Regions from separate parts of the Oceanobacillus sp. HCA-5259 genome, predicted to be linked through region 3. Evidence: riboswitches for the same ligand, from Rfam matches in the RefSeq annotation. Region 3 holds a riboswitch; each other region holds the start of a gene.
What was found. A riboswitch is a leader RNA that binds a small molecule or an ion and turns the genes downstream of it on or off. The one in region 3 is predicted to bind S-adenosylmethionine.
Positions count from the first base shown of each region.

Region 1: another riboswitch for S-adenosylmethionine. It lies ahead of metK (methionine adenosyltransferase); the one in region 3 lies ahead of WKU33_RS09815 (homocysteine S-methyltransferase family protein).
Region 2: another riboswitch for S-adenosylmethionine. It lies ahead of WKU33_RS03015 (cyclase family protein); the one in region 3 lies ahead of WKU33_RS09815 (homocysteine S-methyltransferase family protein).

Region 1 is NZ_JBBKBV010000002.1:6,540-10,732, forward strand. It holds gene WKU33_RS01330 (tetraprenyl-beta-curcumene synthase family protein) at 1-29, opposite strand, end outside; gene WKU33_RS01335 (gamma carbonic anhydrase) at 131-655, shown strand; gene metK (methionine adenosyltransferase) at 1,038-2,243, opposite strand; SAM riboswitch class I at 2,365-2,470, opposite strand; gene pckA (phosphoenolpyruvate carboxykinase (ATP)) at 2,809-4,193, shown strand, end outside.
Region 2 is NZ_JBBKBV010000003.1:112,593-116,785, reverse strand. It holds gene WKU33_RS03020 (ABC transporter ATP-binding protein) at 1-523, opposite strand, end outside; gene WKU33_RS03015 (cyclase family protein) at 807-1,559, opposite strand; SAM riboswitch class I at 1,635-1,738, opposite strand; gene WKU33_RS03010 (hypothetical protein) at 1,868-2,308, opposite strand; gene WKU33_RS03005 (LysR family transcriptional regulator) at 2,608-3,525, shown strand; gene WKU33_RS03000 (thioredoxin family protein) at 3,689-3,928, opposite strand; gene WKU33_RS02995 (response regulator transcription factor) at 4,085-4,193, shown strand, end outside.
Region 3 is NZ_JBBKBV010000014.1:35,264-39,456, reverse strand. It holds gene WKU33_RS09820 (PASTA domain-containing protein) at 1-1,291, shown strand, start outside; gene WKU33_RS09815 (homocysteine S-methyltransferase family protein) at 1,528-2,586, opposite strand; SAM riboswitch class I at 2,674-2,775, opposite strand; gene WKU33_RS09805 (GNAT family N-acetyltransferase) at 3,272-3,769, shown strand; gene WKU33_RS09800 (GntR family transcriptional regulator) at 3,900-4,193, shown strand, end outside.

The DNA.
Region 1 (4,193 bases), on a different contig from region 3:
AACCCAGTTGCTGTATTCGGTATTTGCATTCCTTGCGCCTCCATCATTTCATCATTTTTACATAGATTTGTTATACTATCATTATTATCAACATTGAGCTTAAAAAATACAAGGGAATAGGAGTGTTCATATGATTGATCATTATCAGGGGGTTTATCCAAAAATTCATGATTCAGTTTTCCTAGCAAAAAACGCTGTTATAAATGGAGATGTCACAATCGATGAGGATTCGAGCATTTGGTTCCACGTTGTAATCCGCGGTGATATCGCACCAACAAGAATTGGTAAACGAGTCAGCATCCAAGACTTGACCGTTCTGCACCAAAGCCCTGATAATCCACTTATTATTGAAGATGACGTTACGGTCGGCCATCAAGTCACCCTACATTCAGCCATTATTAGAAAGAACGCCCTTATTGGTATGGGAGCAATCATCCTAGATGGGGCGGAAATCGGAGAAAATGCATTTGTAGCAGCAGGAAGCCTCGTGCCACCGGGGAAAAAAATTCCACCAAACACCTTATATATGGGAAACCCTGCAAAATACGCAAGAGACCTAACAGCGGCTGATTACCAAGAAATGGAACGGGTAAGAAAATCCTACGTGGAGAAAGGTCAATATTATAAAATACATACAGATTTGGGGAAAAAATAAATTTTCCTTTATACAATAAGAGCTATCCCGACTCAACGGAATAGCTCTTATTGCACTTCATATAAAGTGAAACTTCATTCAGTGGGGAATTCCCTCCCCACTGAATGTTAGTTGAACAGAATCAGGGATTTACGGACTGTTTATTCCCCACCTTCACATGTCGGACTTCCCTCCTATTTAAGGCAGGGATATTACAGACCGTTAATGCGTGATAAAACTATTAAAACGTATGAGCAACACCGAACTATCCTGTGAGGCACGATTACTACGCTACTTTGACTACTGGATACGCTAGTACAATCGGTCTTCGGTGGGACGAGTAACCTCATGTCCCCGGCAGCCGCGAAACTATACCATAATGACGTTTCCACCTTCGCGCTTTTTACTTTTCACAAACTATCTTTTGCAGTTCTTCAACTTTATCAAGTTTTTCCCACGGGAAAATAATGTCGGTTCTGCCGAAATGTCCATAAGCCGCTGTATTTTTATAAATCGGCTTCCGTAAATCAAGCATCTCGATCAGCCCTGCAGGTCGAAGGTCAAATAGCTTACGCACCGCTCCCACTAATACTTCTTCCTGATACTCGCTCGTTCCAAATGTGTCGATTGTGATGGATACAGGCTCTGCAACACCGATCGCATAAGCAAGCTGTACTTCACATTTTGCAGCAAGCCCTGCCGCCACGATGTTTTTCGCTACATATCGAGCTGCATAAGCTCCGGAACGGTCCACCTTTGTCGGATCCTTCCCACTGAAAGCACCTCCGCCGTGACGTGCGTAGCCTCCGTACGTATCCACGATGATCTTCCGGCCCGTTAAGCCGACATCACCTTGCGGACCGCCAAGCACGAAGCGGCCAGATGGATTGATGAAGTATTTTGTATCTTCATCTAAAAGCGCTTCTGGTATAACCGGTTTTATAACATACTCTCGAATGTCAGAAATAATCTGTTCATTCGGAATGTCTTCATGATGCTGAGTAGAAACAACGATTGTATCCACACGAACTGGTTGATTCTTTTCATCATATTCGACGGTAACTTGTGTCTTCCCATCTGGACGTAAATAATCCAATACCCGGTTTTTTCTTACATCGGAAAGACGTCTTGCAAGCTTATGGGAAAGACTAATTGGAAGTGGCATATATTCTTCCGTCTCTTTCGTCGCATAACCGAACACTAATCCTTGGTCACCTGCTCCGATTGCTTCTATTTCTTCTTCCATCTTCCCTTCTCTTGCTTCAAGTGCCTTATCGACCCCACCGGCAATATCAGGTGATTGCTCATCAATTGCAGTCATGACGGCACAAGTTTCATAATCAAAGCCATACTTTGCTCGGGTGTAACCAATGTCTTTCACCGTCTGGCGGACAATTTGCGGTATATCTACATAAGTTGTAGTTGTGATTTCACCTGCTACGAGCACCATTCCCGTTGTAACGACTGTCTCGCATGCCACACGTGCATCTGGATCTTCTTTTAAAATATCATCCAGTATCGCATCAGATATTTGATCCGACATTTTATCAGGATGTCCCTCTGTTACTGATTCTGAAGTAAATAAACGACGATTTGCATTTGCAGCCATTTGGCTTGTTCTCTCCTTTGTAATATGTAACGGAACCCAATCTCCATTCGTTCCATTATTCAAAGCATGAAAATAAAAATCCTTTCCCGCAAGTATGAGGAAAGGATTAATTAGCCTTTCACTCTTATTGTTCAAGGAAAATTCCTTGCAACAGATTAGCACCTTTCACAAATCGTGAGGTTGCTGGGCTTCACCGGGTCTGTCCCTCCACCAGCTCTGAATAAGAATTGAAATTATTATAACCTTATTTAAAAGGGATTCGTTACTTAATAATCGATTACTGAAAAATAGCGTATCATATTTCATTATTTTTTACCAGTTTTATTTTCATACTGTCTGTTCTTTGTTACAATCAAATATAGAACAACATATTGAAATCGTTTTCCAACAAAAATGATAACGAACTAAAATAGGTTACCGACAGTTCTCAAAAAATTTTTCAATTAGTATGGACTATTCCATTTAATGTGTTATACTAATGTCAGATTTAAGATAAGCGATAAGGAGGAAGTTTGCAGTCTTCCTTCAACAAAACCTTTTAAAAGGCAGGAGAATAAGAATGAAAATGGTGGAGAAATCATTGACAAACCAACTATTAGAACACGAGAATTTGAATCGAAACTATTCAGTAGCTCGTCTGGTGGAACGCGTGTTAGATCGAAATGAAGGCGTTCTAACTTCAACAGGAGCAGTAACTGCAACTACAGGTAAATATACAGGTCGTTCACCGAAAGACAAATTTATTGTTAAAGACGAGATTACGGAAGATACGGTTGAATGGGGTCCAGTGAATCAACCGATCGATGAAGCTTCCTTTGATAAGTTACACGAAAAGGTAGTAAATTACTTAATGGAAAAGGACGAAGTTTATCAGTTCCAAGGCTTTGCTGGAGCGGATGAAAAATATCGTTTACCGATCCAAGTAATTAACGAATTTGCCTGGCATAATCTTTTTGCCCGTCAACTATTTATAACACCTACAGAAGAAGAACTTAAAACACATCAAGCAGAATTTACGGTTATTTCAGCACCGCATTTTAAAGCAGACCCTGCAGAAGATGGGACGAATTCAGAGACATTCATCATCATTTCCTTCAAGAAGCGTGTCGTATTAATCGGGGGAACGGAATATGCAGGGGAAATTAAAAAGTCGATTTTCTCTGTAATGAACTATCTGCTGCCACAGCAGGATGTTCTATCGATGCACTGCTCAGCGAACGTTGGTCAAGAGGGTGACGTGGCATTATTTTTCGGCCTATCCGGAACCGGAAAAACGACTCTTTCTGCTGATCCATACCGCCGGTTGATTGGTGATGATGAACATGGCTGGAGTCCGAATGGTGTATTTAATATTGAAGGCGGCTGTTATGCTAAATGTGTTAATCTTTCTGCAGAGAAAGAGCCACAAATTTTCAACGCGATCCGCTTTGGTTCTGTACTTGAGAACGTTACGATTGATGATGTGACAAGTGAACCAAATTATGACGATACGAGCTTGACGGAAAATACCCGGGCAGCTTATCCGGTAGATAATATCGATAACATCGTCACTCCAAGTGTTGCTGGTCATCCGAATACGATTATTTTCTTAACGGCCGACGCGTCTGGAACATTGCCACCGATCAGCAAGCTTACGAAAGAACAGGCTATGTACCATTTTCTAAGCGGCTATACTAGTAAGCTTGCTGGGACAGAGCGCGGCGTGACGGAGCCGGAAGCGACCTTCTCTGCTTGCTTTGGATCCCCATTCTTACCGCTCGCACCAGCGAAGTATGCGGATATGCTTGGACAAAAAATCGATCAGTATAATTCTAATGTATTCCTCGTAAACACGGGTTGGACTGGTGGGTCTTACGGTGTTGGAAACCGAATGAAATTATCCTATACACGCGCGATGATCCATGCCGCGCTAGAAGGTGAATTGAATCATATCGAAACAATAACCGATGA
Region 2 (4,193 bases), on a different contig from region 3:
ATTGTCTGATTTCCCGAATGCCGGCAGGGTCTAGTCCATTCGTCGGTTCGTCGAGTATGAGAACGGATGGCTTATGTAATAAAGCTTGGGCGATTCCTATTCGTTGTCGCATCCCAAGTGAGTATCGGCCAACTTTTTCATTCATTACTTTTTCCAGACCGACAAGTTTAACCGTTTCATCAATTCTTTCCTGCGTAATCCCTGGAATCATCCTTGCATATTGTTTTAAGTTTTGTGCGCCTGTTAAAAAGGGGTAGAGCTCTGGATTTTCAACGATTCCGCCAACTTCACGGATTGCTTCTTTAAATTCTGTTTTAATACTTTTGCCGAGAATATGTACGTCGCCTTCTGTAAGTTTCATTAACCCTACCATCATACGGATTGTCGTTGTTTTCCCGGCACCATTTGGTCCAATGAAGCCGAATACTTCCCCTCTATTAATGGTAAAGGAAAGGCCTTTAATGATTTCCTTATTGCCGATACGTTTTCGGACATTCGTCAATTGCATTGCAATTTCGGTCATTCTATTCCCTCCTCTATCGTGTTCTCTAGGTGGTACGGAAAAAGGGGTGGGAAAGTTTCATTTTTACTGATTTTGGTAATAATATATTCAAAAAGATGATCGGCAGAAATGTTTTTCTAGCCGATCATCTTTTACTGTAAGGGCACTTCCGCCTTTGATTTAAGGGGAGCTATGCTTTTATATTACCCCATACTTTTTTTGCTTCTGTGCTACCTCACTGAATGAAGTTTCACTTTATGAATAAACCAAGAATACTCGTGACTTCAGTTGTGAGAGATTTAATTTAGGGTAGTATTGCGAACGATCGTACAGGAAATCCACTTGCTTTTTCAGGCTTTGGAACGATATTGAAAATGATGGCACCTTTTGTTGGAACTTTATCCAGATTGGTTAGCAGTTCGATCTGATAGGTGTCTTGCTCTAGTACGTAATATTCTCCGATGAGTCTGCCATTTTTTGCAGCGTCGATAGCGGAGTCGGTGTCAAAGGTTTCGTGGCCGACTGCTTTGATTTTTCTTTCTTCAAATAGGAATTCGAGAGCGTCAATTCCCCAGCCGGGAAGATGTGGATTACCGTCTTCATCCTTATTCTCAAAACGCTCTTTATCTGGCCAACGCTTGCTCCAATCGGTACGTAAGGCGACAAATGTGCCTGCTTCAATTTCACCGTGGACTGCTTCGAATTTGAGGATATCTTCTTTCGTCAAGGTGAAGTCATGGTTATGTGCTGCTTCCCTTGATTTATCAATGACTATGAGCGGTAAGACAAGTTCTTTTAATTTAAGTTCATCAAGGTAGCGCTGATGTCTTACGAAATGAATTGGAGCATCGATATGAGTACCGTATTGTCCGGCAAAAGAGAACAGTTGGGCAAAGAACCCATCGTCATGGTTGTAAAGTGTCTTGAATGCGGCATCATCAAATGCTGCAAAATGCGGTGAATCAGGGCCGAAAGTGTGAGTCAAATCAACCCATTCTTTTTCTTTCAGTAGTGAGATTGCTTTTTGTAATTCTATTGCTGCTTGTATTGTCGTCAATTTCATCCCCCCTAAAATTATAAAAAACCCTCTTCTTGAAATAAGAAGAGGGTTAGGTAGCATATCTGCCGGCTCTTCTTATCTTCGAGCAAATGCATGCTCCTGGAATTGGCACAGTACTCCAAAAGCCTGTTGCCGAGGTCTCAAAGGGCCAGTCCCTCCACCTCTCTTGATAAGAAAAAAATATTAAGAAATTAGTTAAATAATAGAATATACCGAAACAAGAAAAAAGTCAACACTTAATTCGGGGACAGGGGGTCAGAGCATCTGTCCCAACTGGGACAAATGCTCTGACCCCCTGTCCCAGTTTACCGGCAAAAAATAATTATTTCATAAGGGGTTGTTTGGGCTGGAATACTCTTTGTTGCTGCACCATAAACAACAATTAAATTTCTCCTTGCAGGGTTTTGTTTGAAGTCTTGCCCGTTTGTTAATTGCATCTGTGTATCAGGACCGATATTTAGCTGCAAAGAGCCGTCACTGCTGATTAATTGCTCATTAAAATAACTTACCTTTACTTGGCTATATGGATTTTCCTTCACGATAACTAATGCCCGGTATTGCGGTGGATAAATTAAAATTGTGGCTGCATCCCCATCATAATAACCGGTGATCTGATCCCCGACTTTGATTTTTTCCTGATATAGAAAGAACGTATCTGGTCCTGCAACGAAGTTAACGACAGTACCGGCATCATTCTGAACAGATATAAACTTGTAACAACCGAAATTATCATTAGGCGGATACATCGGAAAGTCATCTACACTTGTGACGCGGCCGGTAAATGATTTGAAATTGATTCTACTCACTGGAACCACTCCTTTTTATAAAATTAGCCCACAATAGTTTATGAGAACTTAGGTTAAAAGTGCTGGAGTGGGACAAGTGCTCTGACCCCATGTCCCAGTGGGACGCGTGGGGTCAGAGCACTTGTCCCGATTTCTATACAGGGTGTGTTGGTTATGATTTAATGGAAATAATGGAAAAGTTATTGAGGTTGTTCGGTATATGGATGTTTAGACCATAATAAAGATGGAGGAGGGATTTAATGGAATTAAGACAGCTGGAATATTTCATGACTGTATGTGAAGAACTGCATTTTACGAGGGCTGCTGAGAAATTGAACATTGCCCAGCCGACATTAAGCCAGCAAATCAAAGTTTTAGAAGGCGAGGTAGGAATTCCGCTCTTTGACCGGATAGGGAAAAAGACTGCATTAACGGAGGCCGGAGAGATTTTATATAAGCATTGTAAGCAGATTTTCTATGAATTGGAACAAGCACAAGCGGCAATTGGAGAACTGAATGGGTTGGAAAGAGGAAGGCTTACAATCGGATCCTTGCTTACTTGTATGAATTACCTACTTCCTCCTGCACTAGTTCGCTTCAAAGCTCTTTATCCGAATATCAAACTGTCTGTCCATGGATTGCGGACAGAAGAGATTGAAAGAAGCATACTGGAAAATAAACTGGATCTTGGTCTTACGTTCCTGCCGAATGGAAATGATGAGTTGGAGGAAATTTCATTATATACAGAGGAACTGGCACTTGCTGTTCCCAAAGGTCATCCACTTGCGATAAAGTCGGCAGTAAACTTTGATCAAATTACCAATATCCCATTAATACTTATGCCGGAAAATTATCAACTTCGGCAGTTAATTAAGGGCTACGCTCGAACTGTCGGGATCACGATTAATCCGGCACTTGAGCTGACAACATTGGAATCAATTATCCAACTGACGGAAAAAGGTATGGGAGCCCCCATTTTACCACTGCCGTACTTGGAACATTTAAATAATCAAGATATAAAAGTTGTGAAAATACTAAATCCAACCCCACAAAGGGAAATTGGTATTATCTATCGAAAAGATAAATTCATGTGTACAGCAACCAGAACCTTTATCGGAGAAGTGACGAAAGCAGTAGCAGGTGGGGTAGAGGATCAGGCTATTAACATCAATCCATGAAAAAAGCAGTTCAGGTGCTAAGTTGTCTGAACTGTTTTATCAATTACATTTCTATACTAATTATGAAAATACAGTGGGACAAGTGCTCTGACCCCCCTGTCCCACTGTACAGAACGCCCGAACCGTCGCCCTAGGGAGATTGGTTCGGGTGTTGTTTTGGTTTTTAGTCTTTTTTAACATCTTCCATACTTGCGCCGTAATTAATATGATAGGTCTGTCCGTTCAGCACTAATGCTGGAACAGATTTTACTCCAGCCTCTTCTGCTTCATTGATTCTAGAAGGATTTTCCTCGAAATGGACAATTTCTAAATCTACTTTCGAATCATCTAGATAATCTAATACCATTTTTTCCGCATTGACGCATACTGGACAACCCGCATGATAAAATATTGCTTTCTGCATGTGAATACCTCCTTTTTCTCTTATATTTAGCTTAGAACAAGTAGGTAGCTATAACAATTAGAAATTTTCTATCGTAATGATAGGTTTTAACTATGCTAAGATAAAAGAATAGAGTAAATGATAATAAAAAAACATGAATAATAAATGGAGGGGCATATGGTTCATATATTATATATTGAAGATGATAAAGAAATAGGTCATTGGGTCTCAACAGATTTAACGGAAAGAGGTTATAAAATAACATGGTTGCAGTCTGGGGAAAATA
Region 3 (4,193 bases):
GCGGGCGCCTTCCCCTACACGGAACAGCCGACAGCGGGATGCCGAAGAAGAAGTGGAAATTGATCTGGACTACCGAAGAAAAAAGAGACGTCGGATGTGGCTGATTATTTCAGGATCCGTTTTAGCTTGTGGTTTGATTTTCTTCATCTATTATCTGCTTGTCCATGTGAAGGTTGAAGACTTTGTAGGAGAGTCTGTATCCGTGGCCCGGGAATGGGCAGGTGAGAATGATGTCGAAATTGAATTAAACCAGGAGTATAATATGGAATATGATGCCAATCAGGTTTTTGAGCAAAGTGTAGCTGCTGGGGATAAAATACGGAAAGGGAAGACTCTAGAGTTAACGAGCAGCTTGGGACCAGATCCAGAAGAGGTTATACCGCTCCCAGACTTTTCGGAAATGAGCCAGGAGGAAGCACGGAATTGGATTGACGAAAATAAAGCGGAAAACCTGCAATTGGTTACAGAGTATAGTGATGACCTTGAAGAAGGGGAATATATTAAGACTACGATCCGGGATAGTGGGGTCGATGAGGCGGAATATCAACGTAAACACAGTGCAGCCGTCTATTATTCAAAAGGAAAGGAAGTTTTTGAAAAGAATATAACGGTACCTGACTTTACAGGAAAGCCCAAAGAAGAAGTGGAAAAGTGGGCAGAAACGAATGAAATTGACATGACTTATGAAGAAGCTGACTCTGACAGTATCGAGCCAGAACATATTATTAGTCAAAGTGAAGCTGCAGATGAAAAGGTAGCAAAACGAGATAAGATGAAAGTGAAGGTATCTGTAGGTAAAGCTACGGTCGTTCCAAACTTTTGGGGACTGACTGCGGAGGAAGCAGTTAGCAATTACCCGGATTTAGATGTGACGGTAAAAGAGAGATACAATACAGACATACCTTATGGAAGATTCATTTCCCAATCCGTTGAGGCGGAAACCAAATTAACGGACCAAGATGATAAGGGTGTTACTGTTACGTATTCATTAGGTAAGCCGTATTTAGCTGATTTCCGTGGTCAAATGGAAGGAGATCTGCCACGGTTATTCTTTGATGAATATCAATCAAAAGGCGCTGATATTAAGTATATAGTCAAGTATGTCTATTCTCCAGAAGTAAAGGGAACAGTGGTGAATATGAGTAAATTCAATGAATTCGTACCAATGACGTATACCGTTGAAATCAGTATTAGTAATAATGCCTCCGCACCACCTAATCCGCCAGACTTTTTTGATGATGAACCGGAGGCCCCTGTAGTCGATGAAGATATTGAAGTGGACGAAGAATAAATATAATCATCATGTTTAAAAGCACTACGAAATTTAAAATGAGGAGAGAGCTTACCCTACCCGAAAGAAATGTGCTGGCTGTAGCAAATACATTTCGGTATGGTAAGCTTTTTTATTTAAATCGATTGATTGTTAACTTGTTTCATTTCTTATTATCTTCTGTACAGTGATGTAGAGCATTTTTATGAATTTAACAGTGCTAAAGTTGGGTTACTCATTAAAAAACAGTCATCTTATTATGCCTTTGTACGATATTCCGTGTTGTGCTTTTTAAGTGTTTCATCATTACCAAATAAAAAGTGTTTCTCCATGTTCGGGGAGAATTTTGAATTTATTGTTTCAACTCCGACAGCTTCTGCAACTTCTCTTAGCATTGCAGGTGAAGCACCGCAACATAAGCCGATATAATTAATACCAATTTCTTTTGCCTCTTTTGCCTCTTTTGCCCATTCCGCTAATTCGAAACGATTATGGTAAAGCGGATCAAGTGCAGTCGGGAAAGTTGTTTCCGTAGGCAATGTGCAATTGCATCCGGCATCAGGCAAATTAAAGAATGTCGGATTTTCTTCCGTTGTCCGATATGGAAGTGGTAGAGCGCCCACATAGCCATCTACATTTTTTCGGATGTCCACTAAGTATGAATGCATTGTATCAGGTCCGCGGAAGCAGTTCAGACCAACTACTAATGCCCCCTTTTCAGAAAGGATTTTACATGATTCATCTGCCGTATATCCATCTCTTAAAATGTTCTCCGCAAATAAGGCTAACGTAATCACTGCAGGTAAACCTTGTTTTTGAATTTCTTCCAAGGCGATTAATGCTTCTTCATGATAATAAAATGTTTCACCAACAATGTAGTCAACGCCCTCTTCCTTACACCATTTCACCATTTCTGCAAAAATACTTCTCACTTCTTCCTTGGAAGCTGGATTATTTGGATCAAAAATATTTGTATTCGAAATATTTCCCGCAACAAGTGCTTCCTCTGTCGGGTGTTCCTTGGCTACTTCTTTTGCCAACCGAATTGCACTCCGATTTAGCGGCTCTAATAAATCTTCTTTACCAATAATGCGAAGCTTCTCTCGATGACCATTATACGTAAACGCTAAGATCACATCAGATCCAGCATTCATAAAATCTCTATAGGTTTGTTTAAGTGCTTCTGGGTTTTCTAGTGCCACTTCCGGTACAAATGACCCTGCTTGTAAATAACCCCTTCGTTCCAATTCAAACAAATACCCTTCTCCAACAATAACTGTTCCTTCTTTTAACCTTTGTTCTAGAGTACGTTTCATTTCTTCTCCTCCTGTTTTATATGTAATAAAATAATAAAAACCCCTTCTTAATATAAGAAGAGGTTTAAATCGCATTACTAGTTTCTCTTCTTATCTTCAAGCTTAACGCTACTGGAATTGGCACAGTGCTTCAAAAAGTCTGTTGCCGAGGTATCAAAGGGCCAGTCCCTCCACCTCTCTAGATAAGAAAATTACATATTTAATTTTGATAATTTTTACTCTACATAGGTTTCGTATAAATGTCAAGAGAAAATTTAATAATTATTTTAAAATTTAGTTAATGCTATTCGTGTTTTAAACCGACAATATCCGGTTCTAATTTTTCGGGTATTCGTTTTCAATTGTTATTATAATAATCTTATGAAGGAGGGAATAAGCGATGCTGAAAAATATGAATTGTTTCTGAGTGGCTCCCTTCATCAGATTATGAATTGGTTGAGGCTCCTGAAATGAAATTTCATTTACGGGGGATTTATTTGTTTATAGCGAAATTTGGATTGCTGTACAAAAGAAAAATTAACATGTAACAAAAAATGCCTTTAGTATTGGACTGGGTTGATCGCAATCCAGTCCTCTAACTGTTTAAGATTAATTCCATTAATAACTAGGAATTTAGTTTTGAAATATATGGTAAGATTAATTGAGTTAGAATAATTAATAAATATAGAATTAAGGGGAGAAAGTGATGATTATTAGAAAAGCTAGTACAACTGATGCAAAAAAATTAGCTAATCTTATAAAGGAAGTCGAAAAAAATTCAAAATATATGCTCTGGGAATCTGGTGAAAGAGAAGTTCAGGCAGAGAGCCAAGTGGAAATGATCAAAAGCATACAAGCAAGTGAAAATTCTACGATATTTGTAGCAGAAAAGGAGCAGGATTTAGTGGGTTATCTTTTTGCAATAGGTGGAAAGGCACGAAGAAATAAGCATTCCGTTTATATCGTTGTCGGCATATTACAAGCCAAGAGAGGACAAGGAATTGGTACAAAACTATTTTATCGGTTGGATCGTTGGGCACGGGATAGGAATATTCGAAGGTTGGAATTAACTGTGGTTACGAAGAATGATACAGCTCTTTCATTATATAGAAAAGCAGGGTTTGAAATAGAAGGGACCAAAAGGCATTCCTTGCTTATAGGTGATGAGTTCATGGATGAATATTATATGGCAAAATTATTATAGACAAGCTCGATTCTGCATATGTGGGATCGAGCCTTTTTAAGCTTAATTTTAGAAAATGGGATTGACATTTATCTGAAGGTGTTATATGGTTAATTACATAAGTAATTAACCAACTAAGGAATGAACTTAAATGAAGAAAAAACTAGATGACAGCAAGCCAATTTTCATGCAGATAAAGGATTTAATTGAGGATTCGATTATGGATGAATCCTATCAGACGGGGACCAGGGTACCATCAACGAATGAATTTGCTGCCTTTTATCAAATTAATCCTGCAACCGCTGGAAAAGGGATTAATGAGTTGGTCGGAGAAGGAATATTGGTTAAAAAGAGAGGGGTGGGCATGTTTGTTACCGAAACAGCAAAAGAGATTGTTATGGAGAAAAGGAAACAGACTTTTTATGACAATTACATGCTACCACTC